2 regions of the Bradyrhizobium sp. R2.2-H genome follow, and region 2 is predicted to be linked to the other one. Evidence: riboswitches for the same ligand, from Rfam matches in the RefSeq annotation. Region 2 holds a riboswitch; the other holds the start of a gene.

Region 1 (14,461 bases), 140 kb from region 2:
GTGTGCATTGCCTGACGTGAACGTCGCAGACCGTAAGGCCAGCATCACTGGCCGCAGATACGCGTTCTATTTGGTTTTCTTGGGGGCACGCTTCTTCGGTCCATTTCCGGTGGAGGACCCGGCATCGTCCCCATGGCAGGGCCAGGCATCTCTGAATGCTTCGATGGCGACGGTGATCCCCGGCTCACTCGCTCGATCCGGATTGTTATCAAGATACCCCAGAAAAACCTTGGCACTTTGCAAGGGGCTGCCTTGCGCGGGGGGGCATGCACGCACGTTGGCTGGCAGATTTGGTGAAAAGAGCATCGCAGTCTCGATCATTCCCTCACATACGCCGGCGGATCGAGCTTCGTCCTGATTGCGGAACGAGTTCTGAACGAGCAGTTCGCAAGACTTTTGCGCGTCGGTTGCTTTATCGACAACCGTGGCGCTGGCCTTCCCGATGACCGCTAGGATTAGGCCGGCAACGATAACATGAACCCGCATCCGCGTCCCCCGAACAGCGGCGCGATAGCTTACTGCATTCAGTATGCCGCAATAGAGTGGCCGCCCGCGCCGTTCCAGGCGGCTCAGACGGCTTAGCTCAAAAAAGCCGTCTGATCCACCGCGCTCAATACGAGCGACGTGAACTCAGCTCTTCCATTTCCACAAAGCCGAAAGAGCGCTCGTCGACTTGACAACACGCAGCTTTACGCGCCGTGACCGCCGCAAAGGTCGGCTACGCCGCAATCATGATCGCAGATCAACAAGCGTGCTGATGATACAGGTCCGATCCGGCGCGGAGTGCGTCTATTATCCGGCCGTGTACGCGACGTGCACAGGTCGATTGATGTTGATGCTCGGCCTCGACGCAGAACCATTGCCTAAGCGGTGAATTTCGCCTGCGACGACAAGTTCTGCGAACCTTCCTCAACTACGCCAAGGAGGACTTCATCCTCAGAACGGTTTCCAACAAGAGCTTAGCCATGGCCATGTGGAGGTCGAACTGCCTGGCTGCGCAGCGCCCCGGACGTTCTCATGATCTCCCGGCCTATTCATCAAACAAGCGAGGCAGCGCACGAATGTTGGTCGTATCGAACCGCATCCTCAAAGAAACAAGCTCGCTTGAATTTCTTGAAGACCTCACCCCTATCCTGGCGCAAGGGAAACCGGATGAACGCGGCCCGAGGATTCTAGCCTCGACCCGATTCAAGCTGCACCGTTTTTCGCCCCCCGTTCAGCTCTCTGAGTTTGTTGACGTATTCCTCAGGCTTTAGCAGATGAAACGGAGCGTTGAGGCCCATGAAAGTCGCTATGCGGCCGAGGAAAGCAGTGCAGTTGGTCGTTGCTGCGTTCCACACTGGCGAAGTCTCCTGCAGGTGCTTGATATGAGCAAAGACCTTCTTGGCATCGGCCTCATTCAAATAAACGCGATAGCTGGCCGTCAGATATTGCTCGTCAAGATCACCATAGCTCGCACCCGTCTCAGAGGGGACAAATATGAGGTGTCCCAGGAGGTAGGGTATCTCGTCGCCGGCCGGAGCCAGACCAGCGACCTCGACCTGCTTTTCGCTCGTCTTTCCGTACCACACGAATGCATGACCGTACGTTGCTGCCGTTCGGGCACGAAAATCAACGTAGTAGGGGCCCGTGACGGCAGCTCTTCGAACTGGCTTTACATCTGATGTGGTCGGCCGGGCTCCCGGCGCAGCAGCCATGCTCTGCGCATACTTCGTCGCCGAACTGGGGAGAGCGTCCCGTTGCTGCTGGTCGGTACGCGCCACGAGTGGTTGCGCGCTACTGATCCCGGTCCCCAAGCCCACAAAGGCCGCCAGCATGGCGGCCCTTGCAAACAGCTCCAGACCCGGATATTTCCGAATCACTCCCGCCATCTACGAATCCTCTTGGATCCAAGATCCGATGCCACAGGTAGCCTGCGACCCCAGACGAACGCCGCTGGCGTACGAATAGATAGTCAGATCAACCCTTGGTCACCAATGGGGCCGGGGCGGCAACCGGATATTTGCCCACCGGGCTCTTACCCACGGGATATTTGCCGATCGGAGCTTTGCCAACCGGTGCGGGGGCGGCGGCAACCGGTTGAGGCCGTGGCAGGTCGGCAGCAACTGCGGTTCCCACGAAGGCCAGCGAAGCAATTCCAAGTACAACGAATTTCAACATCGGATATCTCCATTTGTTCGGGGAGCGATTGGAATTCACCTGGTACGCATAGAAATAACCCGACACTCGCCACGACTCCAACGGGAGTCCGCGGCTCCGACAGCTTTTTCTACCGTATGTTGCGGAAATGGCACGCAAATTGAGGCGCCTGGTTCCAAATCACTCTCGTGGGCACAACAGACGTGCCCTAACCTACCTCAGAGTATCCGCGGGAAGACCCGGCCGGTTCGCGCCATATACTCGCGGTAGCTGTCGCCAAACGTCTGCAGCATCATTCGCTCTTCCCTTGCAACGCGGCCAAAGAACAAAACCCCGAAGCCGGCAACGCCTGCAAAACCGGCGATCCAATTCGGCAGCAGCAATGCCTGGGCGATCGCCCACAGCCAAAATGCCGAATACATCGGGTGTCGAACTCTCCGGTAAATCCCTTCCGTCACGAGTTCATGGTTCTCCCGCACGTCGAGACTTATCGACCAGTTCCGGCCGAGTGCACGGTGAGTCAGGTGAAACACGCCCAAAGCCGCAATCGCAAAGAGAGACCCCAGCCAAGCCAGCGAGGGATAGAAGCTGTGATCTGCGAAACGAGGTATTCCCGTCGCCACGTAGACGAGCGGAACAAGTCCAAGGCCCGAAAGAGATATTAGCAGGAGCGCGGTTTCCAGGGGGCCGCGAGCGCTCCGCACAATCCTCGCACGGCGGGAGCGTCGCGCGTACTTATAGCGTATGAGGTACCAGCCGATCGCCAATGCAACGAAGATGATTTTCGAAGTGGTGGGCGTCATTTGAACTAGGCTGCCGCGCCCGGAATACCTGGCAGTTCGCTTCCTGATTGCGGCGCGCCTGCAATAAGTCCTCCGTCGTCAGCTATCATCGAAACGGCGCCATCCGGCGCGAGCGTCTGGGATTGGGCTGAAACAGGTCCGCAAGTCAACATGAAGTAGTCATACGATGCTCGCTTATCATTTCCGCTGACAAACTGGCAGTGCAAGCGGAAGTAGTCGAAGCGGATCCGTCGATACATGTCGTCGTCAAGCATTCGACTAAGTCTCACGATCCTGACGATCGCCTCGTTTTCTGTCGACAATCCCATTTCGGCCATCGGCCGGCTTTTGTAAAAATTCAACAGGTCGATGAGGGCCTGATAATCGCCCCAGAAGATCGCGCGTGAATTGGCGACGCGTTCCATAGCCGCACGAAAGCGAGTTGCCTTAGGGTGCATGCCGATCTTGAGTATGGATGATCCAACGCTCAAGAATGTCACGGGAGTTTTGTTCCAATCGAGCGCAGGGTCCAGCCTCAAGGCGCGATCAAGTAGGTCAACGGCAAGTACCGCGCCAAGACTGTGCCCTATGACCAAAATCTCGTCTGCGGCAGAGCTGCTCGCCGCGGCCACGAGCTCGGCGGCCAATCTGTCCAGTCTCTGCTCAATTTCCGTATTTCCGCATCGAATATACTCGCGAGAAAAAATCCAATCATCGAACAGGGCGCCCAGGCGGAGCCAGTGCCACGGGCCGGCCAAAACGGCTACGATTCCGCAGAAGCCGCCACCGGCAGCGATAGGAATGGATCCAGTGATCTTGAATGCAACTGCGCCAATCAAAAAGGCGGCAGCGATGAGCAGTCCGAACATGACCAATGGATAGAGAAAGAACAGTGCATAGCGCCAGTTGGTCAGCAAGTACCGCCAAAGAGTGCCGGTCAAAACGAAATCCAGAAACGCAAGAGTCCCGAAGGAAATGCGTGAGACGATGCTTCGACGCCCGAAGGCCTCAATTACGTCGTGCCATCGGACCAGACGGTAATCGGTTTCGACGAGCCAATCGGGGCCGGCTGTCGTCACATTCCATCGTATCTGGTCGGCGGTATCATGCAAATCGTCAACGGTCGCTTTCACTGACCAGGTGCGTTGGAACCTCGCAATTTCGCGCACAAAGCGTCGTTGCGCGCTGGGATGCGACGTGATTGGATCATAACCGCCGATATGGAATACCAACCGTTTCGCTACAGGCTTGCCGGACATTGTCTCATCTCCGGACTCATGCGTGCTGCTCGCTCCCCACGCGTCAATTGCCCTGCAATCAAAAACAGACGTTTGAAGCCAAGGGTTGTCAAGAGAGAATCGACCGGTTATTGGGGGACATGGGTCGATTTGTTCTGCCATGCATAAGCCGAACCGCTCGAACGATAGCGTCGATCGCTGCTGCCGTGATTGTCGGTTTGTCCAGCACAGCGCCCTCTCGAGCGCAGGACGAGGCATCATCCGGCGAGAGATGCCTTGCTGCAAATCTGGATGTTTCGCTGGGCGCACAACTGCCCCGCACAGCGGCGCGTTTGAGATCTGGTGAGCCGCTAAGGATTGTCGCGATCGGATCATCGTCGACGGTGGGGCTCTGGGTATTTCGGTCCGCGGCCACGTATCCGCAGGTGATGCGCCGAGAACTCTCGAGGCTTAGATCCAAAGCAACGATCGAGGTCATCAACAGCGGTCGAGTCGGCGATACGATACCGAACAACATCGCGCGGTTCGAGCGTGACGTTTTCGCGCACACTCCCGATCTCGTTATCTGGCAATTGGGTACTAATGACGTCGCCTGGGGTGGCCGGCCGGACCAAGGGCTCAAAAGAAGCGTTCTTGAAGGGGTAAGGGCACTTAAGGCGGGGTCTGCCGATGTCGTGCTGATGGATCTGCAATATGCACCTCAGGTGCTCGCTTCCGCGAGCTACTCAACGATGGAGGGCATCATCGCCGATGTCGCGAAGCAGGAACGGGTCGGTCTATTCTCTCGTTTTGCGCTGATGCGTAACTCGATCAATGCCGGAGTTCCGCAAAGCGCGCTTGTGACGTGGGACGGATTGCACAACACCAGTGATGGTTATGATTGCATTGGACGAGCTCTTGCGCGAGCCATCTCAACGAGCGCGCGTTGAAAAGCTCTAGAACAGCGATTCGCATGCGGTGCGGTCTCGGATGACTTTGGGTACCGCCCAGGGACGGCGGTGCCGAGCGTATGGATGCACGCGAACGCGCGCGCAGACCAATTCTCTTCGGCAATTGCCGAGTCTCTCGAAGCGGTAACATCAATTCGCGCCGACGCTGTCAGGAGGTGCGCTCATACCCCATCATGCCGGCCAACTCATTGACCTGTTGTTGGTGCTTGTCGCCGCGTGGATGGCGCCGGCCACCATCTTTATTGTCTACGCCTATTTCGCACGTCTTAAGCATCCGGTCAGCGAATCGGTCTTTGGGCGTGTGGTCATCATATCCTTGTTCATCATAACCGCGTCGATCTGGCTCCCGATAGCTCTGACCGCCATAGTCCTGTCACTGATCGGTCATTTGTGGTTCCGCTTCAGGGGACAACCACGCAAGTAGCTAGACATTACCAGAGCCAACTGAGGCGGCCTTACTTCTTGGCAGTTTCGAACTTCGTTCGTGCCAAAGGTAGAACGCGGTTGGCCTTAGCCAAGCCGGGAGAGTTTTGACTTGGCGAGGCGATCAGCTGGGGCGTTGTAAAAAGCGCAAACGGGGTTTCTCCAGCCCTCCCAGCACCAAAAGTCCAATCTAGGACACTCCAAAATTCAACTTAGGACACTGGGAGTTAAATACGGACAGTCCTGATCTCCGCAAAAGAACATATTGCGAACCTGGAACAAATAGGGTACATTGCTTTTATCGCCGAGCTGCCTCGCCAATTGTTTGTCCCTCACGCGAATCCTCGCCATAAGGAGCACGACCCAATGTCCGCAACTGCCCTGCGTATCGTCGAAGGATCTTCCATGGACAAGAGTAAAGCTCTGGCCGCCGCGCTCTCGCAGATCGAGCGTCAGTTCGGCAAGGGCTCGGTGATGAAGCTCGGCAAGAACGACCGGTCCATGGACATCGAGGCGGTGTCCTCCGGCTCGCTCGGGCTCGACATCGCGCTCGGCATCGGCGGCCTGCCCAAGGGGCGCATCGTCGAGATCTACGGGCCGGAATCCTCGGGCAAGACTACGCTGGCGCTGCACACGGTGGCGGAAGCGCAGAAGAAGGGCGGCATCTGCGCCTTCATCGACGCCGAGCACGCGCTCGACCCGGTCTATGCCCGCAAGCTCGGGGTCAACATCGACGAGCTCCTGATCTCGCAGCCGGATACCGGCGAGCAGGCGCTGGAAATCTGCGACACGCTGGTGCGTTCGGGAGCGGTCGACGTGATGGTGATCGATTCGGTCGCGGCGCTGGTGCCGAAGGCCGAGCTCGAGGGCGAGATGGGCGATGCGCTGCCGGGTCTGCAGGCCCGCCTGATGAGCCAGGCGCTGCGCAAGCTGACGGCCTCCATCAACAAGTCCAACACCATGGTGATCTTCATCAACCAGATCCGCATGAAGATCGGTGTGATGTACGGCTCGCCCGAAACCACGACCGGCGGCAATGCGCTGAAATTCTACGCCTCCGTCCGCCTCGACATCCGCCGCATCGGTGCGATCAAGGAGCGCGACGAGGTGGTCGGCAACACAACGCGCGTCAAGGTGGTCAAGAACAAGCTGGCCCCGCCCTTCAAGCAGGTCGAGTTCGACATCATGTACGGCGAGGGCGTCTCCAAGATGGGCGAGATCCTCGATCTCGGCGTCAAGGCCGGAATCGTCGAGAAGTCCGGCGCCTGGTTCTCCTATGACAGCCAGCGCCTCGGCCAGGGCCGCGAGAATTCGAAGGCATTCCTGAAGGCCAACCCTGATATCACCGCCAAGATCGAGACCTCGATCCGCCAGAACTCCGGCCTGATCGCCGAGCAGATTCTCGCCGGCACGCCCGAGCGCGACGCCGACGGCGAGGAGCCGGCGGACGAGTAAGCCTTAACGCGGAAGTTTTTCGCGAGGAGCGGGCACTGAGGACGTTGAGTTGCCGACGTCTTCGGTGCCCGTTTCGTTTTGAGGGTGGGTGCGGCGGCAATGAAGCGTGTGATCCTGACCAGTTCGGCGGGCGTCGGTCTTGCTCTCGCCGATCGCGCCGACATGGTCGTCCCGTTCATCTATCGTTTCGTTTCGGGGCCGCTTCCCACGCCTCACCACCTCATCGATTATCTCGGCGCCAGGTGGCCGTCTCATGAAATGCACTGGTCGGATTGCGTCAGGGTCGATCAATCGCCCCTTCTCAGGCGCCAGGATCGGGCGGGTGGGTTGCTCTGGGTCTGCCAAACTTACGGGGTCGATTTCATCGAACTGTGGTTCGATCCTGAACCCAACAGTCAATTGCAGTTGATCTGGATCCTCGATTATTTGCGCTCCGAGCCGTCACTCACAGGAAGTTTGAGACTGCGACGCGTCGATTTCAATCTGCGCGAAGCAGATCCCTCGGAACTTCGTCATCGTGACGTTCGGCAGGTCGATATCGTGGAAAGCGATCTTGGGATCGCCAGCATGGTCTGGGAAGCTTACCGGGCCCCGACGCCCGAGCTTTGCGCCGGGCTGCTCGGCAGGCCGCTCGGCAAGCTGTCTTTCCTTAAGCCGGCCATGGAAGACCTGCTCGCAGAACTGCCGTCGCCGGCGACGGGACTGGGGGCGACTGAGACGCGGCTTCTCGAGCGGATTGCAAGCGGACACAATCGCACCGATGAGCTGTTTCGGCCGGGCGCTTTGGGAACGTGCATGTTCGATCAGTGGGAGCTGGGCGCGCTGCTCGAAGGACTCGCGTTCGGCCCGGCGCCAGCCGTTGCTGGTCTGGATAGCAAGCTGGCGACCCTCGATCCGGACAATGCGAGAGGCCGCAACGCCGCCTTTCGCCGCAGCCGGCTGTCGCTGACGGAGTTTGGCGAAGCGGTCCTGGCCGGCCGGGAAGATTTTCGCCGTCACAACCCGATCAAACGCTGATGGGGCGGCACTCTTCTCACCAATGAACGGCTGTGGCGGTGGGATGGCGAGCGCCGGTTGTTGATTGCGCCTTAGGTCGGCTTCGTAGGGTGGATCAGCCGAAGGCGTAATCCACCACTGTTCGTATCTGTGGAGACAGAAGAGGTGGGTTACGCCTCGCGGACTGCGCTTCGCGCGACCGCCCGCTAACCCACCCTACAAATCCTACTCCGCGGCTTCCGCGTAGTCGCTCACCGGCGGGCAGGAGCAAACCAGGTTGCGGTCGCCGTAGACATTGTCGACGCGGCCGACGGGGCACCAATACTTGTCGGTGCGCGAGACGCCGTCGGGGAAGCAGCCTTCGCTGCGGGTGTAGGCGCGCTTCCAATCGTCGTCGGCGATGTCGTGCACGGTGTGCGGGGCGTGGCGCAGGGGCGAGGCTGCGATCTCAAAGCGGCCGGCCTCGACCTCGCCGATCTCCTTCCGGATCGCGATCATGGCATCGCAGAAGCGATCCAGCTCGGCCTTGGATTCCGACTCGGTCGGCTCGATCATCAGCGTGCCCGGCACCGGGAAGCTCATGGTCGGGGCGTGGAAGCCGTAGTCGATCAGGCGCTTGGCGATGTCGTCGACGGTGACGCCCGAGGTCGTCTTCAGCGCGCGCGGATCGACGATGCATTCATGCGCGACGCGGCCCTTCTCGTTCTTGTAGAGCACCGGGAAGTGCGCATCGAGACGTGCTGCGATGTAGTTGGCGTTGAGGATCGCGATCTCGGTGGCGCGCTTCAGGCCGTCGCCGCCCATCATCAAAATGTAGATGTAGGAGATGGTCAGGATCGAGGCCGAGCCGAACGGCGCGGCCGAGACCGGACCGACCGGAGCGTCAGCATTCGTGGACGGATGACCCGGCAGGAACGGGGCGAGATGCGCCTTGACGCCGATCGGGCCCATGCCGGGGCCGCCACCGCCATGCGGAATGCAGAACGTCTTGTGCAGGTTGAGATGGCTGACGTCGGCGCCGTAATCGCCGGGCCTGGACAGGCCGACCTGCGCATTGAGGTTGGCGCCGTCCAAATACACCTGGCCGCCATGGCCGTGCACGATGTCGCAGATCTCGCGAATGTGCTCCTCGAACACGCCGTGGGTCGAGGGATAGGTGATCATGACCGCGGCGAGATCGTTCGCATGCTTCTCGGCCTTGGCGCGGAGGTCATTGACGTCAACGTCGCCGTTCTTCTCGCAGGCGACAACCACGACGTCCATGCCGACCATCGCGGCCGAAGCCGGATTGGTGCCGTGGGCGGAGGAGGGGATAAGGCAGATCTTGCGGTGGCTCTCGCCGCGCGATGCATGATAGCCGCGGATCGCGAGGAGCCCGGCATATTCGCCCTGCGCGCCCGAATTCGGCTGCAGCGAGATGGCGTCATAGCCGGTGATGTCGCACAGCCACCTCGAAAGCCGGGCGAACAGCGCGTGATAGCCGGCGGCCTGCTCGCGCGGCACGAACGGGTGCAGTGTCGCAAACTCCGGCCAGGTCAGCGGCATCATCTCGGTGGTCGCGTTCAGCTTCATGGTGCAGGATCCCAGCGGGATCATCGCGCGGTCGAGCGCGAGATCGCGATCGCTGAGCTTGCGCATGTAGCGCAGCATCTCGGTCTCCGAGCGATGCGCGTGGAAGACCGGATGGGTGAGGAACGGGGTGGTGCGCTTCAGCGTCTCCGGCAGCGCCTCGCGCGTCCCGGCGTCGATTTCGGCATAAGCGAAGGTACCACCGAAGGCGCGCCAGACCGCTTCCACCGTCGCAGGCGTCGTGGTCTCGTCGAGCGCGATGCGCAAGCCGGTGTCACCGATGCCGAGATTGATCTTCTCGGCCAAAGCGCGCGCGACGATCTCGGCGCGCCCGGCGCCGGCATCGACGCTGAGCGTGTCGAAGAAGTTGTCGGACTGCGGCGCAAAGCCGAGCTTGCGCAGGCCGCTCGCGAGCACGGCGGTGCGGCGGTGGACGCTGCGCGCGATCTGCGAGAGCCCCTCGGGGCCGTGATAGACCGCGTACATCGAGGCGATCACGGCGAGCAGCACCTGTGCGGTGCAGATGTTGGAAGTCGCCTTCTCTCGGCGGATGTGCTGCTCGCGGGTCTGCAGCGCGAGGCGGTAGGCAGGCATTCCGCGGGAATCGACGGAGAGGCCGACGATGCGGCCGGGCAGCGAACGCTTCAGCGCATCGCGCACCGCCATATAGGCCGCGTGCGGTCCGCCATAGCCCATCGGCACGCCGAAGCGCTGCGCTGAGCCGATCGCGATGTCGGCCCCGAGCTCGCCGGGCGAGGCCAGCAGCGTCAGCGCCAGCAGGTCAGCGGCAATGATCGCAAGCGCGCCCTTGGCCTTCAACGCTGCGATCGCGGGCCTGAGATCGCGCAACGCGCCGGATGAGCCCGGATATTGCAGCAACGCACCGAGCACGTCCCTCTCGGCGAGATCGGTGAGGGGATCGCCGACAATCAGGGTCCAGCCCAGCGGCTCGGCGCGGGTGCGCATCACCGCCAGCGTCTGCGGATGGACGTCCCTGTCGATGAAGAACGCTTTCGCCTTGACCTGCGAGTGCCGCTCCGCAAGCGCCATGGCTTCGGCGGCGGCGGTGGCTTCGTCGAGCAGCGAGGCGTTGGCGACGTCGAGCCCGGTGAGGTCGCAGATCATGGTCTGGAAGTTGAAAAGCGCCTCCAGCCGGCCCTGGCTGATCTCGGGCTGGTAGGGCGTATAGGCCGTGTACCAGGCCGGGTTCTCGAGGATGTTGCGCTGGATCACCGCGGGTAGGATCGTGCCGGAATAGCCTTGACCGATCAGCGAGGTGAAGACCTGGTTCTGGGCTGCGAGCTCGCCCATATGCGCGATCGCCTCGGTTTCGCTGAGCGGCTTGCCGAGATCGAGCGGAGCGGCCTGCCGGATCGAAGCCGGCAGCGTCTCCGCCATCAGCGCGTCGACGCTTTTCGCGTCGACGGCCTCTAACATTGCGGTGACGTCGCGCGCCGAGGGGCCGATGTGGCGGCGGACGAAACTTGCGGCGGTGTCGCCGTTGGTCTTGCGGTGCGCGGTCATCATGGGTCCTCGCTTTAGATTTGGCTGTCGGTGTCATGCCCCGCGAAGGCGGGGCATCCAGTACTCACCAGCAGCGCGGATTGAACCGAGAGGCCGCGGCGTACTGGATCACCCGCCTTCGCGGGTGATGACACTGAGTATGAGGCGGCTGTCCTCGTCATCTCACGCCGTATGGGCCTTGTAGGCGGCTTCATCCATGAGGCTGCCGAGTTCGCTCTTGTCTGCCATCTTGATCTTGAAGAACCAGGCCGCGCCCTGCGCATCCGAGTTCACCAGCGCCGGTTCGGCGGCGAGCGCCTCGTTGGCCTCGAGCACTTCGCCCGTAACAGGCGCGTAGACGTCGGAGGCGGCTTTCACCGATTCCACGACCGCGGCGGCTTCAGCCTTCTTCAAGCTGCGGCCGACCTTGGGCAGTTCGACGAACACGACGTCGCCGAGCTGCTGCTGGGCGTAATCGGTGATGCCGACGGTGGCGACGTCGCCGTCGATCGCGAGCCATTCATGGTCGGAGGTGTACAGCGTCGTGGTCATTGTCTTATCCTCAGCGTTTGTAGGTGTTTTTCACGAAGGGCATGGCGGCGACTGCGAGCGGCAGTCGCTGGCCGCGCACCTCGGCGAAGAGTTTGGTGCCGAGCTCGCTCAGATTCGTGGGCACATAGCCCATCGCGACCGGCGCATTCAGGCTCGGGCCGAAACCGCCCGAGGTGACCTTGCCGATCGGCTCGCCGCCGGCCGCGTCCGCAAACAGCGGCGCGCCCTCGCGCACCGGCGCGCGGCCTTCGGCGCGTAGGCCGACGCGGCGGCGGGATGCGCCGTTATCGAAATGCGCGAGGATCTTCTCGGCGCCGGGAAAGCCGCCGGCGCGAATCCCGCCGTTGCGGCGGCTCTTCTGCACCGACCATTCCAGCGCGGCCTCGACCGGCGTCGTCGCAGTGTCGATGTCGTGGCCGTAGAGGCAAAGCCCGGCTTCCAGCCGCAGGCTGTCGCGGGCGCCGAGGCCGATCGGCAGCACGTCCGGGTTTTCGAGCAGCGTCCTGGTCAGGCGCTCGGCGTCCGCAGCCGGAACGGAGATCTCGAACCCGTCCTCGCCGGTATAGCCGGAGCGCGAGACGAAGCATTTGATGCCGGCGACCTCGTGCGGGCCGGCATCCATGAATGTCATGGACGGCGCCTCTGCACACAATTTCGCCAGCGCCGCTTCCGCCTTCGGGCCCTGCAGCGCGATCAGCGCGCGGTCGGCAAGAGAATCGATGACGCAGTCGTCCGCGAGGTGCGCGCGCAGATGCGCCTCGTCCGCGTCCTTGCAGGCGGCGTTGACGACCAGGAACAGGTGATCGCCGAAATTGGCGACCATGAGATCGTCGAGAATCCCGCCGTCCGCATTGGTGAACTGGGCGTAGCGCTGCCGTCCCGGCGCGATTGCCACGATGTCCTGCGGCACCAGCCGTTCCAGCGCGCGGGCGGCGTCCTCGACCTTGCCGGACTTCGGCCGGAGCGCGAGCTGCCCCATATGGGAGACATCGAACAGGCCGGCCGCGGCGCGCGTATGGAGGTGCTCCTTCAGCACGCCGGCAGGATACTGCACGGGCATGTCGTAGCCCGCGAACGGCACCATCTTGCCGCCGAGGGACACATGCAGGGCGTGGAGGGGCGTCTGTCGGAGCGATTTCTGGTCGTCGGGTACTGGCATCACAGGGGTCCTCGGCGGTTCCCCGGGGACGATTCCCCGGGCCAACCTGTCGAAGCCCCATCTGTCGCTGTGCCTGAGAGTATTATCCCGTCGGCGGGTGCCACCCGGGTTGTTAGGCCCGTCGGCGCCTCTTTCCAGATGCAATCAAAGCCACGCGGTCCTTTTGCCTGAGAGTTTCCGGGGCGGTTGCTCCTTCGGCGCCGGCAGTAAAGCCGGTCTCTCCCGACGTGGCCGTACGATATAGATGGTTACAGACCACAGGGCGGCCAAGCCTGTCAACGCGGCGGTTTCGCCTTTTCAACCGGGATTGCGCGCCTGCGGCAACCCTCTGATCTCCTTGCACAGTTTCTGGACACTGAAGCAGGCCTTGTCTAAAAGCGCTCTGGCCCGCAGATATCAGCCCTAACCTCTGGTTTGGATGGCAGGAAGCGGGTCCAAGCACACCCGATTGGATGAACATGAGCGGCGTCAACGAGATCAGGTCGACCTTTCTGAACTTCTTTGCCGAGAACGGCCACGAGATCGTGCCGTCCTCGCCATTGGTGCCGCGCAACGACCCCACGTTGATGTTCACCAATGCCGGCATGGTGCAGTTCAAGAACGTCTTCACCGGCGTGGAGAAGCGGCCCTATCAGCGCGCCACCACCTCGCAGAAATGCGTGCGCGCCGGCGGCAAGCACAACGACCTCGACAATGTCGGCTACACCGCGCGCCATCTCACTTTCTTCGAGATGCTCGGCAATTTCTCGTTCGGCGACTACTTCAAGGAGCGCGCGATCGAGCTTGCCTGGAAGCTGATCACCGGCGAGTTCGGGCTGAAAAAGGACAAGCTGCTCGTCACGGTCTACCACACCGACGACGAGGCGGCGGGCCTGTGGAAGAAGATCGCCGGCTTCTCCGAAGACCGCATCATCCGCATCCCGACCTCGGACAATTTCTGGGCGATGGGCGACACCGGCCCGTGCGGCCCCTGCTCGGAGATCTTCATCGACCGCGGCGAGCACATCTGGGGCGGGCCTCCGGGCTCGCCGGAGGAGGACGGCGACCGCTTCCTCGAATTCTGGAATCTCGTGTTCATGCAGTTCGAGCAGGTGACGAAGGAGGAGCGCCAGCCGCTGCCGCGTCCCTCGATCGACACCGGCATGGGCCTGGAGCGGATGGCCTGCATCCTCCAGGGCGTCGAGAGCGTGTTCGAGACCGACCTGTTCAAGAACCTGATCGATGCGACGGCGTCCGCGCTCGGCACCGGGCCGAACGAGCAGACCGTGGCCTCGTTCCGCGTCATTGCCGACCATCTGCGCTCCTCGGCCTTCCTCGTCGCCGACGGCGTGCTGCCTTCCAACGAGGGCCGCGGCTACGTGCTGCGCCGGATCATGCGCCGTGCCATGCGGCATGCGCAGCTGCTGGGTGCGAAAGAACCGCTGATGCATCGGCTGGTCTGGGCGCTGGTGCGCGAGATGGGCCAGGCCTATCCCGACCTGATGCGCGCGGAGAATCTGATCGAGGAGACGCTGCGGCTGGAAGAAACCCGCTTCCGCAAGACGCTGTCGCGCGGCCTCGCCATCCTCGACGAGAAGAGCGCTTCCTTAAAGAAGGGTGACATGTTCGACGGCGACGTCGCCTTCACGCTCTACGACACCTACGGCTTCCCGCTGGACCTGACGCAGGACGCGCTGAAATCGCGCGGCATCGGCG
Region 2 (14,461 bases):
GGCTGGTGACGAGCGGAACATCCTTGCCGATGACGCGGCGCACGCGCGCCAGGATCTCGCCTTCGCCGTCGTCGAGATGCTCCGTCACCATGGCGCCGTGCAGGTCGAGATAGACCGCATCGATCGGCCCGGCGGCTGCGATGCCCTCGACCATCACCTTGACGATGCGTTCGAAGGCGTCCTTGGTGACATGGGCGGAGGGGCTCGCCCCGCAGGCAATCGTCGGAACGAGGTCCCAGCCGCTGGCTTCAGCGCTGTCGACGAAGCCGGCGAGGCCGACATTGATGCGCCGCATCACCTTCAGCACGTCGGCGCCTTGCGTCATCGCCGGCCAGCCGCCGCCATGCTGGAAGTCCGCGAATGTCGCCTTGGTCGGAGCGAAGGTGTTGGTCTCGTGCAGGAAGCCGCCGATGGCGATACGTGTCATCAATTCAAGTCCAGCGTTGGAAAGTGCGCGACGTTAGCCTTGGCGCGAAGGAGAGAGCAAGGCGGGAAGCACTCGCGCCGTGCATGGCCTCAAGCTGTTTTGGGAATGCTGCGGACGCGGTGAGAGCGCGCTGACTCTATCTACCGTCATTCCGGGGCGCGCCCACTTGGGCGCGAGCCCGGAATCCATTGCGCTACAGAGTCTGCTGTCCGATGGATTCCGGGCTCATCGCTTCGCGATGCCCCGGAATGACAGCGGAGAGAGCTACAGTGTGGCCGCCACCCCTTCCGCCACCGGCCGGAAGTTCGCAAAATCCCAGCCTCGCCCTGGTGCGGCATCGAGGAGCGCCCTGGTGTAGGCTTCCTTCGGATGCGTCAGCACCTCGGCGGCGGGACCCTGTTCGACGACGCGGCCATGCTGCATCACCACGACCTCGTCGCAGATTTGCGCAGCGACGCGCAAATCGTGGGTGATGAACAGGATGGCGATGCCGAGCCGCTTCTGGATCTCGTCGAGCAGTTCCAGCACCTGTGCCTGCACGGAGACGTCGAGCGCGGAGACCGCCTCGTCCGCGACCAGCACGTCCGGATCGAGCGCAAGCGCGCGGGCGATGGCGATGCGCTGGCGCTGGCCGCCGGAGAACTGGTGCGGATAGCGCGACACGGCATCTGCCGGCAGGCCGACGAGTTCGAGCAGCTCGCGTGCCCGCTTCATCGCATCGGCCTGGGAGACGCCGTAGTTGATCGGGCCTTCCGCGATGCTGTCGCCAACGGTCACGCGCGGGTTCAGCGAGCGGTAGGGATCCTGGAACACGATCTGGATCTTCTGCCGGTGCGGCTGGAGCAGGCGGCGCGAGATGTCGGCGATCTCGCGACCGGCGAGGCGCACGCCACCGGAGGTCGGATCGATCAGGCGGACGATGCAGCGTGCCACCGTCGACTTGCCCGAGCCGCTTTCGCCGACGATGCCGAGGGTGCGACCCTTGCGCAGCGTCAGCGTGACCTTGTCGGCGGCGACGACCTCGCGGCCTTTGCCGAAGAAGGCGCGCTCCTTGTAGACCTTGGTGAGCTCGTTGGCCTCCAGCACCACGGGCTCGCGGCTCTCCTCGCGCGGCGCTCGCGGCACCAGGCTCGGTACCGAGGCGAGCAGGTTGCGGGTGTATTCCATGGTCGGATTGCGCAGCACGGTGTCGAGCGGGCCGGTCTCGACCAGGCGGCCCTGCCGCATCACCGCGACGCGGTCGGCGATCTCGGCGACCACCCCCATGTCGTGCGTGATGAACAGCACGGCGGTGCCGTGATCGCGCTGCAACTCGCGGATCAGCGTCAGGATCTGCTTCTGCGTGGTGACGTCGAGCGCGGTGGTCGGCTCGTCGGCGATGAGGAGCTTCGGCTCCAGCACCAGCGCCATCGCGATCATGATGCGCTGGCGCTGACCGCCGGACAGGCGGTGCGGATAGGAGGCGAAGATGCGCTCGACCTGGGGCAGGTGGACCTGCTCCATCATGTCGAGGATACGCTTCTTCCGCGCTTTCCCGTCGAGATCGGTGTGCGCGCGCAGGACCTCGTCGATCTGGCGGCCGACCGGCACCACCGGATTGAGCGCGGTCATCGGCTCCTGGAAGATCATGGCCATCTTGGTCGCGCGAAGCTGGCGCAGGCGGCGGTCGGTCGCGGTGAGCAGCTCCTCGCCGACCAGCTTGATGCTGCCGCCGGTGGGAACCAGCGTGCCCTTCGGCAAGAGGCCCATCGTGGTGAGCGACGTCACCGACTTGCCCGAGCCGCTTTCGCCGACGAGGCACAGCGTCTCGCGCTCGCGCACCTGGATCGAGATGCCGTCGATGATGTTCACGCCCTTCGGCTTCTTGCCGATGGAAACGACGAGGTTGTTGATGTCGAGGATGGTGTTGGTCATCACTTGCCTTCCCGCTGCTTCATGCGCGGATCGAGTGCGTCGCGGGCGGCGTCGCCGATCAGGTTGATGCTGAGGATGGCGATCGAGAGCAAGAGGCCCGGCCAGAAGATCAGCGACGGCTTGATCTGGAAATACTGGCGGCCCTCGGCCATGATGTTGCCCCAGGTCGGTGTCTCCGGCGAGATGCCGGCGCCGAGGAAGGAGAGGATGGCCTCGGTCAGAATGGCGCTCGCGCAGACATAGGTGCCCTGGACGATCAGCGGCGCGATCGTGTTCGGCATCAGGTGGCGCCACATGATCTTCGGCAGGCTGGAGCCGACCGAGATCGCGGCCTCGACGTAAGGCTCCTCGCGCGCCGACAGCACGACCGAGCGCACCAGGCGCGCGACGCGCGGAATCTCAGGGATCGTGATCGCGATCAGCACGGTCCAGAGGCTGGCGCCGGACAGCGACACCACGGCGATCGCGAGCAGGATGCTCGGCATCGCCATCAGGCCGTCCATGACGCGCATCAGCACGGAATCGACCAGCTTGAAGAAGCCGGAGACGAGGCCGATCACGAGCCCGATGGCGATCGACAGAATCGCCGAGCCGATGCCGATCAGAAGCGAGATGCGGCCGCCATAGATCACGCGCGACAACAGGTCGCGGCCGTAGGCGTCGGTGCCAAGCAGGAACTGTGCGGAGGAGGGCTTGAGCCGCTGCGACGGCGCGAGCTGGATCGGATCATGCGGCGCGATCAGCGGCGCGAGGATCGAGACCACCACGACCAGCGTGAGCAGGACCGTCGCGGTCGCAATGATGGGCGTCGAGGTGAGGAATCCGAATCGCGGCCGCAACGGCGACGTGATCGGAATGGACGACTGGGGAAGGGTATCGACTGACATTTGTATTCTTATCCTTGCCTCAGTACCGGATCCGGGGATCGAGCAGGGTGTAGGCGACGTCGATGAGAAGATTGACGACGACATAGATCAGCGACGTCAGGAGGATCATCGCCTGGATCACCGGATAGTCGCGCGCCAGCACCGCATCAACGGTGAGGCGGCCGATGCCGGGGATGTTGAACACGCTCTCGGTGACGACGACGCCGGAGATCAGGAGCGCGAAGCCGGTGCCGATCACGGTGATCACGGGGACCGCGGCGTTGCGCAGCGCGTGGCGCATCATCACCGCAACCTCGTTGATGCCCTTTGCGCGCGCGGTACGGACATAGTCCTCGCCGAGCACGTCGAGCATCGCCGCGCGCGTCATGCGCGCGATCAGGGCGATGTAGATGAAGGAGAGTGCGCAGGTCGGCAGGATGATGCGTTCGAAGAACGGCCCGAAGCCGTTGAAGATGCTGCGGAAGCCCTGGACCGGCACCCAGCGCAATTCGATCGCGAAGATCTGGATCAGCACATAGCCGACCACGAACACGGGCACCGAAAAGCCGAGCACGGACAGCCCCATCACGAAGCGATCAATCCAGGTGCCGTGCTTCCAGGCCGCGATCACCCCCATGGGAACGGCGACGATCACGGCGAGGACGATGGTGGACAGCGCGATCGAGATCGACGGCTCGATCCGCTGGCCGATCATCTTCATCACCGGCAGGTTGGAGATCAGCGATGTCCCGAGGTCGCCGTGCAGCAGCTTGTTCACCCAGGTGATGAACTGCACGATGAGGGGCTCGTTCAGGCCGAGCGAGGTGCGGATGCGCTCGAGCCGTTCCGGTGTCGCGTTGTCGCCGGCCAGAATCGCGGCAGGATCGCCCGGCGTCAGCCGCAGAAGCAGGAACACGAACAGCGCGACGACGCCCATCACGGGCACCGCGGCCAGAACGCGGCGAATAAGATAACCCAGCATGCACTTATCTCCGGCTACGGAACGTGTGGAGCCCTGAGGCTCCCGTGAACTCTGTCGTGTCTATCATGCCTATCACTTAGGCTGGAAAGGCCCCGGAGACGCCGTCCTCTTAGGGCAAATTGTGTGCCAAGGGCTGCGCCGTCGCAAGAGGCCGGCATGTCTCCGATATCGACCACTCAGGATGCATGTCGCAGTTCACGCTCAACCCCAAGTGAAGGTGCCGTCGGCGGAGCGTTGAGGCCGCGCCAGCCGTCGATGGTCTGGGCGATCATCTGCGCCGTCGCCGCCGACAGGGTCCAGCCGAGATGGCCGTGGCCGGTGTTGAAGAACACGCCCGGTATCCGCCCTGCGCGCACGACCGGCATCATGTTCGGCATCATCGGGCGCAGCCCGGCCCACGGCACGACGCGCGACGTTTCGACGGCGGGGAAGTTGTTGCGCACCCAGTCGATCAGCGGCTGCACGCGGTCGGCGCGGATGTCGCGATTGAAGTCGTTGAATTCGGCGGTCCCGGCGACGCGAAAACGATCGGCGCCGAGCCGGCTGGTGACGATCTTGGCGGCCTCGTCGAGCAGGCTCACCGTCGGGGTGGCGTTGCGGCTTTCGGCGGTGTCGAGTTGCACCGTGATCGAGTAGCCCTTCACCGGATAGACGTTGACGCGCTCGTCGAGCAGGGCGGCGAAGTGACGGCTCGCAACGCCCGCGCAGACCACGACGCCGTCCACGTTCAGTGCGCCGCGCGCGGCCGCGACGGCATCGCTCGCGGCCAGATCGGCCCAGCCGATGACGAAGCCGCTGCCGGCACGTGCGATCGAATCGATATTGGCCTCGTGGATGAAGGTCGCGCCGCGTCGCTTGCAGGCTTCCGCCAGGCCGCGGGTGAACTTGTGAATATCGCCGGTCGCATCGGACGGCGTGTAGAAGCCGCCATGATAGTCCTTGCGCAGTGTCGGCTCGATGCTGCGGATTTCCTCCGGCGTCACCGGGCGGCGGTCGAGGCCGCCTTCCTGCAGCAGCGCGTTGACGCGCAGACCGGATTCGAAGCCGGCCTTGTCGCGATAGATGTGGAGGATGCCGCGGCGTTCGAGATCGAAGTCGATCCCCTCGCGCGCCGCGATGTCGAACAGATGCCTGCGCGCTTCGATCGCGAGCCGCGTGGTCTCGATGGTGTTGGCGCGGTAGTTGCCGATGTTGGCGACGAACTCGCTCATCCACGAATATTTATGCCAGTTCGGCCGCGGGTTCATCAGCAGCGGGGCGTCGCGCCGGAACATCCAGCGCAGGCCCTTCAGGATCGTCGCGGTGCTGTTCCACACTTCGGCGTTCGATGCGGAGAGCTGCCCGCCGTTGGCGAAGGACGTCTCCATCGCGGCGTAGCGGTGCTTGTCGAGCACCGTCACCCTGTAGCCGCGTTCGAGCAGGGCATAGGCGGTCGTGACGCCGGTGATGCCGGCGCCGATGATGGCGATATGGGTCATGATGAGGTTCGGGGCTCCCGTGTTTAGAGTCGGCTAACCGCCGGCCAAAGGCCGTTGGCGGCGCCCCATCTGTCACGGTTACCTGAGAGCTTGATCCGCTGCGGATCTCGCAACGGACTATCCCCTTCGGTGGGCGTCACGATTGCCTGAAATCGCGCCGCCTCTCTCCAGATCGTCCTGACGAAACGGTCCTTTTGCCTGAGAGTTTCCGGGGCGGTTGCTCCGTCGGCGCCGCAGCGAAGGCTGAAAGCCTTCGCTGCGATCTCTCCCGCATCGTCGCGTGGACGGCCGAGCAGTACGATACGCCTCATTTTTAGACAAGGCTAAATTTCGACCGTGACTGCCGACGTATTGTGCAGTGCGAAGTCGTCGCAGTCATTCCGGGTTCGCGCTTTCGACGCTCCCCGGAATGACGGTTGGCTTGTTACTCCAACGTCGCCAGCAGACCTGCCATCAGCCGGCCGCGCTCGACCAGGCTATCCACCTCGATGAACTCCTCCAGCGTGTGCCCGTTGCCGCCGCGCACGCCCAGGCCGTCGAGCGTGGGAATTCCCATCGCGCCGGTGAAGTTGCCGTCGGAGCCGCCGCCGGAACTGGCATGCGGTAATTCCGCGCCGAGCGATTTGGCGATGCCGCGTGCCTTCTCATAAAGCGCCATGGTGCCGGCATCCGGCTCCCAAACCGGACGCGTCACGCCGCGCGTGACCTTGAACGTGACGTCGTTGCTGGTGCCCGACAGCGCCAGCATCTTCTCGACACCGCGGTCGAGATCGACCTGACGCTTGGCCATGGAGAGCGCTTCGCCGGTTGCGGTCGTCGCAACGCAATTGACCCATTGTCCGCCGTGGACGACCCCGACCGAGAAGGTGCAGTCTTCCGTCGTCATCGCGTCGATGGCGAGAATCTGCCGCGCCATCTCGCGGATCGCCGAGCGTCCGACCGACAACGTGGCGCCGGCGTGGCTCGGCCGGCCCGTCGCCTCGAGATTGAAGCGCGCGATGGCGTAGCGTCCGGTGGTGACGCCGTTGTCGGCGCGGCCGGGCTCCGGCACCAGCACGTATTTGTTGCGCGCCGCTTCCGCCTCGATGATGTCCCGCGTCGAAGGCGTGCCGACTTCCTCATCCGGCGTGAACAGCACGGTGATCGGCAGCGGTGTGGTGAACGAGGCGCGCGCCAGTTGCCGTATCGCTTCCAGCGAGAGGTAATTGCCGCCCTTCATATCGTAGATGCCGGGGCCATAGCACTTGTTGCCCTCGCGCCGCCATTTCAGCTTCTCGATGGTGCCGACCGGATGAACGGTATCCATGTGTCCGGCGATCAGGATGCCCGGCTCGCCCTGCTTGGGATGCGGAAAGCGCGCGCGGATGACGCCACCAAAGCCCTGGCGGCCGGCAATGCGCTCGATCGTCGCACCCATGATCGCCATATCCCGCGCCGCGATATCGAGCATGCGGTCCACGGCGCCTGCATCCCAGGTCGGACTCTCGCATTCGACCCAGCCGCGCAGGCCCTCGAGCATCGCCTCGGAATCAAAGGGAAGATTGGCAGGATTCATCTCAATGTCTCTCAAGCTTCGAAAGATGGAACGCGCATTGCATCTGCGCGGGGCAGGACAAGCGGAAAGGTGTTGTAGAGCCAAACCGATCTTTGTGGAGCCCGTGCGCGCGCCGTGAGGGGCTGCGACGAAACCGGATTGACGCGATCGGCACTGTCTGCAAGTCTCAAAAAGATAAAGGCATTGCATAAGGTTAGTTCGCCCAACGAATGAACCCTATGCTCAACCAATGACCTGCCTTTGAACAGTTTCACGTCAGGAGAACTTTCTATGTTCCACTTCATGCGCCGGGGGCCTCGCGCGTTCGCCTCCAAACTTGCGCTGTCGGTCGTCGCGCTTTCGACCGCGCTGGCCTCGCCAGTGCTTGCGGCCGGCAAGACCATCACGGCGGTGATGCATTCGGATCTGCGCATCATCGACCCGATCTTCACCACGGCCTACATCACGCGTGACCATGGCTACATGGTTTACGACACGCTGCTTGCGACCGACTCGAATTTCAAGATTCAGCCGCAGATGGCGGATTGGAAGGTATCCGACGACAAGCTGACCTACACCTTCACGCTGCGCGACGGACTGAAGTGGCATGACGGCGCACCGGTGACTGCCGAGGATTGCGTCGCCTCGCTGAAGCGCTGGGGCAAGAACGACGGCATGGGCCAGAAGCTCATGGACTTCACCGCCAGCATCGAGGCGCCAGATGCCAAGACGATCGTGCTGAAGCTCAAGCAGCCCTACGGCCTGGTGCTTGAATCGATCGGCAAACCGTCCTCGCTGGTGCCGTTCATGATGCCGAAGCGGCTCGCAGAAACGCCGGCGGGCAAGCAAATTGCCGAGCAGATCGGCTCGGGTCCCTTCAAGTTCGTGCAGGGTGAATTCCAGCCCGGCGTGAAGGCGGTCTATGTCAAGAACACCGATTATGTGCCTCGCAAGGAGCCGGCCAGCTGGACCGCCGGCGGCAAGGTGGTGAAGGTTGATCGCGTCGAGTGGATCACCATGCCGGACTCCCAGACAGCGGTCAACGCGCTGCAGTCGGGCGATATCGATTTCATGGAGAACGTGCCCTGGGACATGCTCCCGGTCGTCGAGGGCAATAAAGATCTCAAGATTGAAGTCCTGAACAAGTTCGGCTTCCAGACGCTCGGCCGCATGAACTTCCTGCTGCCTCCCTTCGACAATCCCAAGGTGCGCCGCGCTGCACTTCTGGCAATGAACCAGAAGGACGTGTTGGACGCGCTTGTTGGCAATCCGAAATACTACAAGATTTGCGGCGCATTCTTTATCTGTGACACGCCGCTCGCCACGGAGATCGGTTCGGAGACTTTGGTGAAGGGCGGCGGCATGGCGGAGGCCAAGAAGCTGCTTGCCGAATCCGGCTATGATGGGACGCCGATCGCGATCATGGCCCCGGGCGACGTCACAACTTTGAAGGCGCAGCCGATCGTCGCCGCGCAGCTGCTCCGTGAGGCCGGCTTCAAGGTCGATCTCCAGGCAACGGATTGGCAGACGGTGGTTGCCCGCCGCGCCGGCCAGAAGCCGGTGAAGGAGGGCGGATGGAACATGTTCTTCACCAACTGGGTCGCCGCCGACGTGATGAATCCGATCGCCAACGTCTCGATCGGGGGACGCGGCAAGAACGGCGGCTGGTTCGGCTGGGCGGAAGACGCCAAGATCGAAGAGCTCAAGGACGCCTTCGTTCGCGCGTCCTCGCCCGATGCGCAGAAGAAGATCGCAGCCGACATCCAAAAGGAAGCTTTTGAGCAGGTGATCTACATTCCGCTCGGCCAGTATCAGGCCCCGAGCGCCTGGCAGAAGTCGCTCACGGGTGTACTCGACGGTCCGGCGACGCCGCTGTTCTGGAACGTCAGCAAGTCGGAGTAGTCCGCGTTCAAAATGCGAACGGCGCCGTGGGTGTCCCACGGCGCCGTTTTCTATGGAGGGACCCACCCGTCCGATCTGTCCTGAAGCATGATCCGGAAAATTGCGCAGCGGTTTTCCGAAGGGATCATGAGCCATAACCTGAAGCGCGATCACGATTCATCCTGACCGCATCCCGCTTTAGCAGTGGCTGTCGCGCACCTGCTCGAGACCTTCACTTGCGAATGGCAGGCTTCGGTCCCTCCGCTCTTCGAATAATTCCCGTTGAGCGGGCCGCTCGGTCTCCGACGCGGGCTGATCCGCTCTGCTCTCTTGTTCCATCTCGCCGATCCTCTCGATTGCTGCGGTACAACATCGAGAGGTCCGGGAAGTTCCTCAGGCGATGGGGCGATGATGCGGCTTGAACAGCCGTCCCTTCTCGACCACCAGCACGATCGCGAGCGCGGCGAGGGTCGACAGGAAGAAGCCGATCGAGAAGGGCAGCAGCGTGCCGTCGAAGCTCTGCCCGATCGCCATGCCGACCACGATCCCGATCAGCGTCGTGATCGAGCCGTAAAGCGACGAGGCGGTGCCGGCGATGTGGCCCTGCGGCTCCATCGCGAGCGCAGTGAAGTTGGCGACCATCATGCCGAACGAGAACATCATCAGGGCGGAGAGCAGCATGAACAAGGCGAGCGGCAGCGCGCCGAGGCATTCCGTCAGCAGCATCACGCCGGCCACCACCGTGTAGAGCGTCAGCGCCCCGTGCGAGATCACGCGCATGCCGAGCCGCCCGACCAGCCTTGCATTGAGGAAGCCGGCAATGGCGACGCCGGCCGCGATCGCCGCGAAAGCGAGCGGGAAGTAGTGGCCGAGGTGATAGATGCCGGTGAAGATCTGCTGGGCGCAGAAGACGTAGGCGAACAGGGCGCCCATCACGCCGCCGGCGGCCGTGGCATAGCCGATGGTCTGGCGATGGGTGACGGTTTGCCGGAACGCCGAGAGCACGTCGGCCGGCGCCAGCGACCTGCGTTTCGACTCGGGAAGCGTCTCCGGCAGCCGCAGCACGCACCATGCGAGCGCCAGCAGGCCGTACAGCGTCAGCACCACGAAGATTCCGCGCCACGCCGTGACCAGCAGCACCGTCTGTCCGAAAGAGGGAGCGACCACGGGGACCGCGATGAAGATCATCATGGCGAGCGACATCACGCTCGCCATGCGGCGTCCGGCATAGCAATCGCGCACGATCGAGGTTGCGATCACGCGCGTCGCCGCGGTGCCGAGCCCTTGCAGGGCGCGCGCCAGCAGCAGCGTTTCGAACGAGGGCGCCGCCACCGCGAGTACGCTCGCCACGGCATAAACCGCCATGCCGCCGAGCAGCACCGGCCGGCGGCCGAAGCGGTCCGACAGCGGCCCCATGACGAACTGGCCGACGCCGAAGCCGATCAGGAAGGTCGAAAGCACGAGTTGGAGATGGTTGGCGACAGGGATCTTGAAGGCCGCCCCGATATCCGGCAGCGCGGGCAGCATGATGTCCATCGCGAGCGGATTGAGCGCCATGATGGACGCGATCACGATGACGAATTCCGGAAAACCCATCGGGCGGTGTCCGGCGGACACCCAATCGTCGGCATTGACGTCGGACAAGGAAGCTCACCTCTGCAATCGAGCGACTTGTTTATCGCCAATGTTGCGCTGCACAACCCATGTTTCGGGATGGCTGGCAGGCGGATCGGACAAGATTTGGCGAGAGCCGGGAGCGTCAAGCGAGTGCGCAAATGAGAGGCAAATGCCTCTCCCTGTCTGGCCAGAAGGTGTTCAGATGGGATGATCGCGCTTTGATCAACGCGCGCCGCCGCGTCTCGCCGCGAATTTCGAGATGCAAAGGATTCTTACGAGACAGCATTGCTCGTTTTCGGTGGTGCGCGCTCAAGCGCCGCTCGGCGGCGGCTCGATCAGCGAATAGCTGGTGCTACGACCGCCGCCCGGGTCTTTACTCAAAACGCCCTTCTTGATGAGGTCGTCGATGTCGCGCGAGGCCGTATCTTGCGAGCTTTTCGTGATCGTCGCCCATTTGGATGAGGTGAGCTTCCCGCGAAATCCATCGAGCAGATGATTGATCATCACGCGTTGCCGGTCATTGAGGCTCGTGCCGGCATGCACCTCCCAGAACCGCGCCTTCGCGAAGACAGCCGCAAGGATGGTCTCGGCACCCTGGAGCGCCCGGTCGAAGCAACCAAGAAACCAGTCCAGCCAGGCGTCGATGGCAAGTCCGCCTCTCTGCGCCGTTTCCAGGACATCGTAATAGGCTTTGCGTTCCTGCCGGATTTGCGCTGACATGCTGTAGAAGCGCTGGGGGATGCCCTCGGAGCGCGCAAGGGCCATGTCGGCAATCGTGCGCGCGATGCGGCCGTTGCCGTCCTCGAACGGGTGAATAGTCACAAACCAAAGATGCGCGATACTTGCCTTAAGGACCGGGTCGAGCTCTTCTTTGCCGTTGAACCACGCGATGAAGGCATTCATTTCGTCATCGACGCGCTTGGCTTCCGGCGCTTCAAAATGCACGCGCTCCCGGTGAGGCGGTCCTGAGACCACTTGCATCGGATCCGCGCTTTCGGGACGCCATCCGCCGACCATGATCTTTCTCATGCCGCTGCGGGCCGTTGGAAAGAGCGCGGCATGCCAGGCAAAGAGCCGGTCGCGCGACAGCGGATCGGCATAATTCTCCGTCGCGTCGAGGGTGATTTCGACAATACCTTCGACGTTGCGGTCAGCGGTCGCGAGACCGCCGGCCTCCATCCCAAGCCGACGCGCGATTGACGAACGCACTTGCTCGCGGTCAAGATTCTCGCCCTCGATCTCGCTGGATTTGAGGACCTCTTCGGTCAAGCTTCGGAGGTTAGCTTCAGCCCGCAGATCGAAGCCAAGCGCTTCCATTCGGCCGAGCAGGCGTCCTTGACGATGCCGCACAGCCGCGAGCTGGCCCGCGATATTGGCGGGGTTCCAAAGGAACTTGGGCCAATCAGGCAATTCGTGAATATAGCTCGTCATTCTCCGCATCTCATGCGGAGATTATGGCAACTATTCTCCGCAAAGGGAAGTTGTTCTCCGCATCTAGTGCGGAGAATATAACGCTCGATCTCCGCAATGGCAGCCATCGCCTCCATATAACATATTGCAGTATATATGTTTTCCCATGCTCAGGCGTTAGCCGTAGACAGGGCAAAGTCCTATAGCTGGCGAGCAGGTCGATAGGGCCTTCAGACTGCACTGAGTGACCGCGGTCGGGTAGCTGGTCGCACTCAGATTTTCGCATCTTGGACCTGCGCCGGTGACGGCGAGCTCTTGGCATGAGTAAACAGATCCCGGTGTCTGCGTCGACATCCTGAAGCGCCCGTTGGTTCAAACTTTCCTTGCAGGGTCGATTCGAGCAGATCCACTTCCGGCCCAAAAATCAGATAGGCTTCACCAGAGCGACCATAGTTATCTGGCCCGAGCGGACGGAAATTTATCGTCGCATTCGCGTTTCTCAACGTCTACCTCAAGGCGTCTCTGCCTGTATGCTTGAGTATGCGCTCAACTCAAGATCGGCATCTACGAACTTACTGAAGATAATCATGTCACCTTCTCAGGCATGAGGACGGCGATTTCGGTGGATTTCGGATTTCGGTGACAGTGCACTCAATTGATTGGAGCATCTGTCGCTGAAATGCGCCCGCCGCCTCAGATCGCCATATGCTGGGCCCGATCTTTCGCTGCGCGCCTGCCCAGCGCCTCCATGCTCCAGTCGTCCAGCGCCGAGAAAAATATGGTGCGGGCAGCCGGGGTCGAACCGGCACAGCGCTTGCGCACCGAGGGATTTTAAGTCCCTTGCGTCTACCAATTCCGCCATGCCCGCTTGATCCAACGAGATCAAACACTTAAGTCCATCTCCGGCCATCTGGAATTGGCGCGTTCGTTGCCGGAGGGACGGTTCTTCCTTAAGCGAGCCGGGCGCCCAAGGCAAAGCCTCAATCCGGACATCTGTTGTTGCTTTAGGCATTCTCAATCCACGGGGACTATTCATCCGGCATGGCTGCTTCGTTTTTCTCTTCGCCGCGCGGCTTTGGCGCGCTCCTCGTGTTGCTTGTCGCCGGCGCCGCGCTCTCGGGTTGCGCCGGCATGAGCGAGACGATCGCACCGGCCTTTGCCGATCCCGCGAAATACGAATTGTACGACTGCAAGCAGCTGCAGACCGAGCGCAAGGCGCTCGCCAAGCGCACTGCCGATCTGCAGAGGCTGATGGAGAAGGCCGAGACGGGGGCAGGTGGCGCGGTCGTGTCCGAGCTTGCCTACCGCAACGACTATATTGCCGTCCGCGGGCAGTCGCAGTTGGCGGAGGAGGCTTGGCGCCGCAACATGTGCCGGGAGATGCCGGAGACGACACCGGCTGCGGCGGAGCCGCCATCACCCGCTGGCAAGCCCGCCTCGACGTCCGGAAAAAGGTGATCTGCTGAGGCGCCCCGCGGACCGCGCTTCGCATCAGGGACGCCAGCTATAGATCCAGTCCTGCCGCGCCAGCATGCGCTCCGGGCCGAGCGCGCGGATCGCAAGGTCGCGTGCGATCGCAAGCGGCCCGCCGAGATGATAGATCCTGCCCTGCTGCCGCGCGGTCCGCTGCACCCGAAGGACCCGCGCCTGGCGGGCACGGCCGTATTGAGTCAGCGCGGCGGCGATGTCCGTGGTGCTCTCGGCGGCCTCAGGGCTCAAATGCCGGGCGAGCACGGCGGCATCCTCGATCGCCATTCCGGCGCCCTGGGCTGCAAAGGGCAGCATCGCATGCACGGCGTCGCCGAGCAGCGCCACCGGGCCCTTGCTCCAGGGGCAGCCGTCGGGCACGCCGAACAGCGCCCATTTCCGCCAGCTGTCGACCGGGGCGAGCATCATCCGCGCCGGCGGCGGCCAGCGCGGGGCGGCAAAGGCGTCCATCACCTCGACAGGATCGCCGGGCGTGCTCCAGCCCGGCCGGTTCCAGGTGCCGGGCAGCACCGCGACCACGTTGATCTGGCGTCCGCCGGCAATCGGATAGGCGACCAGATGCGCGTTCGGTCCCATCCAGAGCTGCACCCGGCGGGCGGCATAGTCCTTCGGCAGTTGCGCGGCATCGAGCGTGCCGCGCCAGGCGATCAGCCCGGAGAAGCGCGGCTGCACCTCGGGAAACAGATGCTGGCGGACTGTCGACCAGATGCCGTCGGCGCCGATCAGGGCGCTCGCGAGATCGCTGCGGCGGATCGTGCCGCTGCGATGGACGACGGTGAGGCCCTTGGCGTGGGGCGCGACGTCCTCGAAGGTTGCACCCAGCTTCAGGTCGATGTCGGGATGATCGGCGACAGCGCCCGCCAG

Evidence for each region. A riboswitch is a leader RNA that binds a small molecule or an ion and turns the genes downstream of it on or off. The one in region 2 is predicted to bind glycine.
Region 1: linked by a shared signal. The riboswitch ahead of gcvT (glycine cleavage system aminomethyltransferase GcvT) and the one ahead of EDE08_RS23675 (D-amino acid dehydrogenase) in region 2 are both predicted to bind glycine.

The regions. Positions count from the first base shown of each region.
Region 1 covers NZ_SMBR01000009.1:35,582-50,042, forward strand. Annotated here, with positions in the region: gene EDE08_RS22925 (hypothetical protein) at 1-8, opposite strand, end outside; gene EDE08_RS22930 (Rap1a/Tai family immunity protein) at 67-486, opposite strand; gene EDE08_RS22935 (hypothetical protein) at 1,173-1,871, opposite strand; gene EDE08_RS22940 (hypothetical protein) at 1,960-2,160, opposite strand; gene EDE08_RS22945 (protein-S-isoprenylcysteine O-methyltransferase) at 2,358-2,942, opposite strand; gene EDE08_RS22950 (hypothetical protein) at 2,948-4,180, opposite strand; gene EDE08_RS22955 (SGNH/GDSL hydrolase family protein) at 4,378-5,088, shown strand; gene recA (recombinase RecA) at 5,899-6,987, shown strand; gene EDE08_RS22965 (hypothetical protein) at 7,087-8,004, shown strand; gene gcvP (aminomethyl-transferring glycine dehydrogenase) at 8,209-11,076, opposite strand; gene gcvH (glycine cleavage system protein GcvH) at 11,239-11,607, opposite strand; gene gcvT (glycine cleavage system aminomethyltransferase GcvT) at 11,618-12,766, opposite strand; glycine riboswitch at 12,913-13,001, opposite strand; gene alaS (alanine--tRNA ligase) at 13,225-14,461, shown strand, end outside.
Region 2 covers NZ_SMBR01000009.1:178,109-192,569, forward strand. Annotated here, with positions in the region: gene EDE08_RS23655 (M81 family metallopeptidase) at 1-427, opposite strand, end outside; gene EDE08_RS23660 (ABC transporter ATP-binding protein) at 692-2,341, opposite strand; gene EDE08_RS23665 (ABC transporter permease) at 2,341-3,228, opposite strand; gene EDE08_RS23670 (ABC transporter permease) at 3,248-4,189, opposite strand; gene EDE08_RS23675 (D-amino acid dehydrogenase) at 4,366-5,667, opposite strand; glycine riboswitch at 5,735-5,840, opposite strand; glycine riboswitch at 5,844-5,948, opposite strand; gene EDE08_RS23680 (M20/M25/M40 family metallo-hydrolase) at 6,092-7,222, opposite strand; gene EDE08_RS23685 (ABC transporter substrate-binding protein) at 7,493-9,103, shown strand; gene EDE08_RS23690 (multidrug effflux MFS transporter) at 9,476-10,726, opposite strand; gene EDE08_RS23695 (Fic family protein) at 11,009-12,130, opposite strand; tRNA gene EDE08_RS23700 (tRNA-Leu) at 12,889-12,977, opposite strand; gene EDE08_RS23705 (twin-arginine translocation pathway signal) at 13,151-13,567, shown strand; gene EDE08_RS23710 (FAD-dependent monooxygenase) at 13,601-14,461, opposite strand, start outside.